One region of the Bacillus sp. CGMCC 1.16607 genome, then DNA from elsewhere that is predicted to be linked to it. Evidence: a T-box and tRNA genes for the amino acid it is inferred to sense, from the RefSeq annotation. Region 1 holds a T-box; the other holds one or more tRNA genes.
The links. A T-box is a leader RNA that pairs with one kind of tRNA and senses whether it is charged. The one in region 1 lies ahead of ileS (isoleucine--tRNA ligase), so its partner is inferred to be a tRNA-Ile.

Region 1 (2,360 bases):
ATGTTCCCCAAGGACAATAATAGATTCTCGATCATATAAAGGGTGCTTACAAACGACATGCTCAGCTTCATTACCACTGAATTTCTTTAATACCTTTGTTTCTTCCCAACCAATTTCCTTTGTAACTGCCTCAAGAAGTTCTTCTGCAACAACAAATTTTTCTCCATTAGCCTCTACGACAACATATTCTAAGTCAGGATGTAGGGAAATGGCAAGGTTTGCTGGAATCGTCCAAGGAGTAGTCGTCCAGATGATCACATTTGTTCCTTCTTCCAATAATCCTTTTCCATTTTCCACCTTGAAACTAACATAAATCGATGCAGAGCGCTTATCCTTATACTCGATCTCGGCTTCTGCTAACGCAGATTCACTAGATGGGGACCAATATACAGGTTTTAAGCCTTTGTAAATATAGCCTTTTTTCGCCATTTCACCAAACACTTTAATTTGCTGCGCCTCGTATTCCGGCTTTAAAGTAATGTATGGATTTTCCCAATCCCCTCTTACACCTAAACGTTTAAATTGAGTTCTTTGATTATCAATTTGCTCATATGCATACTCTTCACAAAGCTTTCTAAATTCTGCAACCGTCATTTCTTTACGCTTAACACCTTTGTTCGTTAGCGCTTGTTCAATTGGTAATCCATGTGTATCCCAACCAGGTACATATGGTGCTTGGTAACCACTCATTGATTTAAAGCGAACGATAAAATCTTTTAAAATTTTATTTAAAGCATGACCGATATGGATATCTCCATTTGCATATGGAGGTCCATCATGTAATACATACAAAGGGCGACCTTTAGTACGGTCTTGAACCTTTCTATAAATATCCGTTTCATACCATTTTTCTTGAATTTCTGGTTCACGCTTCGGTAAATTTCCTCTCATCGGAAATTCTGTTTGCGGCATTAATAAAGTATCTTTAAAATCCATTATTTTTTCCTCCAATATCTTTCAATTGCTTTTGACAATATAACCTTAAGGGAACCAATTCATACTTTTCTAGAAAATAAAAAAAACCTCTCATCCCTAAAAAAGGGACGAGAAGGCTTTTCCCGTGGTACCACCCTAATAGATTAGAAAAACTAATCCACTCTTTCTACATTCGTATCGTGAATTATACGCCTCACTTAATATCCAAATAAATGGATTTCAGATCAGAACTCAAGGGTGATCTTCCATAAACATACTTTAATGGGCTTTCACCTTTCCCATCTCGCTAATAAAGCTTCTTTGAATATGTACTGTCCCTGTCATTGTCAATAAGCAGTAATTAAATTATTCTGTCATTATATGCTGATACTCAGCCATTCGTCAAGATGTTATTTCACTTTCTGTTTGTAAACTTTTTAATTCAGTAGCATCCACTTCATATTGAAGTAAATGATCCCAATCATCATTATTTAGCATATCCAATTGGGCTTCAATTAACATTTTAAATCGTGTTCTAAATACTTTTGATTGTTTCTTCAAGTCTTCTATTTCTAAGGCAATTTTTCGTGCTTTAGATAATGCTTCATTTACAATTCGATCTGCATTTTTTTCAGCTTCTTTTAAAATTAACTTTGCCTCTTTTTGTGCGTTTCGTTTCACATCTTCCCCAGCTTCTTGAGCAATGACAATCGATTTATTTAACGTTTCCTCAATATTTGTAAAATGCTTTAAACGATCATTCATTTCACTGAGACGCTCATCCAATTCTTTTTTCTCACGAAGAATAAGTTCATAATCTTTGATCACCTGGTCAAGAAATTCATTTACTTCATCTTCATCATAACCACGGAATCCCCGATTAAATTCCTTATTGTGTATATCCAACGGCGTTAACGGCATGACGCCACCTCCCAAGAACTGTTTTCTATATATGTATTATCCATAATTCGACAGGTTTCCCATTATTCCTGCCAAAAAAGTAATTATTTTTGCTTTCCTACGGTGATACGCCATTTATCTTTTTTTGTTTTTCCCTCAATAGAGCTAATTTTTGCCCTTCCATATCCACGAATGGAAATCATATCATATTCTCTACATTCAAATGAGGGTTTCTCAATTGCCCTAAAATTAACTTTTACAAGTCCCTGCGCTAATAAAGTTTGGGATTTCTGTCTGGAAATATTATAGATTGTTGAAATCACACTATCTAATCTTAAGGAAGAGACCGTTTCCACTTCTTCCAGCCAAGTAATATTCATTGGGATAGCTTGGCTAAATGGTATTTCACTTAAACTTATTTTTGTACGACCTACTTGAGTAAATTGCAATTGGGTATACGAATTTATTTCTTTTGCAACGACAATTTGAATTTGATCCCCATTAATGAGAATGTCGCCAAATTTTTCCCGCTTAATTCCTAAAGA
Region 2 (2,360 bases), on a different contig from region 1:
TTCCCTCATGAAACAAATGCATTTGAAAGTCGGTTGGATATAACGTATTCACGACCATTTTTTCCCCATCCTTTAATTTAGTTGCCAAGATACCTTTAGATAGATTGAATCACTTTATAAGAGAAGAAATGTTAGAGGCATTTAGTATTGATTTTTAGAATCGTATTCACTAGCTTTCTTGTATTATTCTTGTTTAACATTAGAAATCCTTGTAATACTTTCAGACAATAAGTGAGGAGAAAGACGTATTTGCGAGAATAAATGAGCAAATTCAATCTGATCCGACATATATTAAAGGAATTTAGACAAAATAAAACAATAATAGTAACTAAAAAATTAAAAAAGGTGGAGTTACATTGGCAAATAAAGAAGAAGAATTTTTATTAAAACAAGCTGGAGGAGATATTCCTGCACCTTTATTCGATGCACCAGATGGGAAAATATTAGCTACAGGGGATATGTTTCGTGGTCCCTCCACAGGAGTTAGTTCTGAATTTGACCTAAATAATCCAGGAAACAAGCTAGCACCTAGCAAGGAGAAGTATGATTGAATAGAAAGCCAAAGGAAGCAGATTGTATGAAAACAAATAAAAAGGGTTGACCTATTTTGGTCAACCCTTTTTATTGTTAATATAATTATTCTTTATATTATAGGAAAAAAGTAAATAGCAATCTACTTTTCCTATAATATAAAAAAGAGCTACGATACAATATCGATAGCTCTTTAATAGATGACCCATACGGGATTCGAACCCGTGTTACCGCCGTGAAAGGGCGGTGTCTTAACCGCTTGACCAATGGGCCAAAATGTTATGGCGGAGAAGGAGGGATTTGAACCCTCGCGCCGGTTACCCGACCTACACCCTTAGCAGGGGCGCCTCTTCAGCCTCTTGAGTACTTCCCCATAATGGCTCCGCAGGTAGGACTCGAACCTACGACCGTTCGGTTAACAGCCGAATGCTCTACCACTGAGCTACTGCGGAATAGTAAATGTTAATGAATAAATATGGTGGGCCTAAATGGACTCGAACCATCGACCTCACGCTTATCAGGCGTGCGCTCTAACCAGCTGAGCTATAGGCCCAATATGGAGCGGGTGATGAGAATCGAACTCACAACATCAGCTTGGAAGGCTGAGGTTTTACCACTAAACTACACCCGCATTACTAAAATGGTGGCTCAGGACGGAATCGAACCGCCGACACAAGGATTTTCAGTCCTTTGCTCTACCGACTGAGCTACTGAGCCACATATAATGGCGGTCCCGACGGGAATCGAACCCGCGATCTCCTGCGTGACAGGCAGGCATGTTAACCGCTACACCACGGAACCATTAGATGGATTATTGCGGAGGCAGGATTTGAACCTGCGACCTTCGGGTTATGAGCCCGACGAGCTACCAGACTGCTCCACCCCGCGATAATATTAAGCCATTTTTAAATAAATATGGCGGAGGAAGAGGGATTCGAACCCCCGCGCGGTTTAACCCGCCTGTCGGTTTTCAAGACCGATCCCTTCAGCCGGACTTGGGTATTCCTCCGCGAAAAAAATATTAAATGGTGGACCTTGTAGGACTCGAACCTACGACCGGACGGTTATGAGCCGTCTGCTCTAACCAGCTGAGCTAAAGGTCCAATAAATGTTCAGCCTTTTAAGCTAAAAGTCCAAAATTATGGTAGCGGCGGAGGGGATCGAACCCCCGACCTTACGGGTATGAACCGTACGCTCTAGCCAGCTGAGCTACACCGCCATAATTTTAAATTTAATTGGTGGAGTCTAGGGGGATCGAACCCCTGACCTCCTGCGTGCAAGGCAGGCGCTCTCCCAGCTGAGCTAAGACCCCAATATTAGTTAGTTTAGAATGGTCGGGAAGACAGGATTCGAACCTGCGACCCCTTGGTCCCAAACCAAGTGCTCTACCAAGCTGAGCTACTTCCCGTTCTATATGGCGCGCCCGAAAGGAGTCGAACCCATAACCTTCTGATCCGTAGTCAGACACTCTATCCAATTGAGCTACGGGCGCATTTTATAAATGGTGCCGAGGACCGGAATCGAACCGGTACGGTAGTCACCTACCGCAGGATTTTAAGTCCTGTGCGTCTGCCAGTTCCGCCACCCCGGCACTTTTTGGAGCGGAAGACGGGATTCGAACCCGCGACCCCCACCTTGGCAAGGTGGTGTTCTACCACTGAACTACTTCCGCGTCTATTAAAGTGAATGGTGCGGGTGAAGGGAGTCGAACCCCCACGCCTTGCGGCGCCAGATCCTAAGTCTGGTGCGTCTGCCAATTCCGCCACACCCGCATGATTAAATTAAATGGTGAGCCATGAAGGACTCGAACCTTCGACCCTCTGATTAAA

Region 2: it has a tRNA-Ile gene. The T-box ahead of ileS (isoleucine--tRNA ligase) is inferred to sense a tRNA for this amino acid. The anticodon was not compared.

The regions. Positions count from the first base shown of each region.
Region 1 is NZ_JBHUJX010000008.1:530,593-532,952, reverse strand. It holds gene ileS (isoleucine--tRNA ligase) at 1-936, opposite strand, end outside; T-box leader at 1,037-1,269, opposite strand; gene ACFSO7_RS05540 (DivIVA domain-containing protein) at 1,318-1,836, opposite strand; gene ACFSO7_RS05535 (YlmH family RNA-binding protein) at 1,920-2,360, opposite strand, start outside.
Region 2 is NZ_JBHUJX010000025.1:985,717-988,076, forward strand. It holds gene glgB (1,4-alpha-glucan branching enzyme) at 1-58, opposite strand, end outside; gene ACFSO7_RS21475 (hypothetical protein) at 357-551, shown strand; tRNA gene ACFSO7_RS21480 (tRNA-Glu) at 733-804, opposite strand; tRNA gene ACFSO7_RS21485 (tRNA-Ser) at 814-904, opposite strand; tRNA gene ACFSO7_RS21490 (tRNA-Asn) at 909-983, opposite strand; tRNA gene ACFSO7_RS21495 (tRNA-Ile) at 1,008-1,084, opposite strand; tRNA gene ACFSO7_RS21500 (tRNA-Gly) at 1,089-1,162, opposite strand; tRNA gene ACFSO7_RS21505 (tRNA-Phe) at 1,173-1,248, opposite strand; tRNA gene ACFSO7_RS21510 (tRNA-Asp) at 1,257-1,332, opposite strand; tRNA gene ACFSO7_RS21515 (tRNA-Met) at 1,346-1,419, opposite strand; tRNA gene ACFSO7_RS21520 (tRNA-Ser) at 1,448-1,540, opposite strand; tRNA gene ACFSO7_RS21525 (tRNA-Ile) at 1,558-1,634, opposite strand; tRNA gene ACFSO7_RS21530 (tRNA-Met) at 1,674-1,750, opposite strand; tRNA gene ACFSO7_RS21535 (tRNA-Ala) at 1,768-1,843, opposite strand; tRNA gene ACFSO7_RS21540 (tRNA-Pro) at 1,863-1,939, opposite strand; tRNA gene ACFSO7_RS21545 (tRNA-Arg) at 1,947-2,023, opposite strand; tRNA gene ACFSO7_RS21550 (tRNA-Leu) at 2,034-2,122, opposite strand; tRNA gene ACFSO7_RS21555 (tRNA-Gly) at 2,129-2,203, opposite strand; tRNA gene ACFSO7_RS21560 (tRNA-Leu) at 2,219-2,303, opposite strand; tRNA gene ACFSO7_RS21565 (tRNA-Lys) at 2,318-2,360, opposite strand, start outside.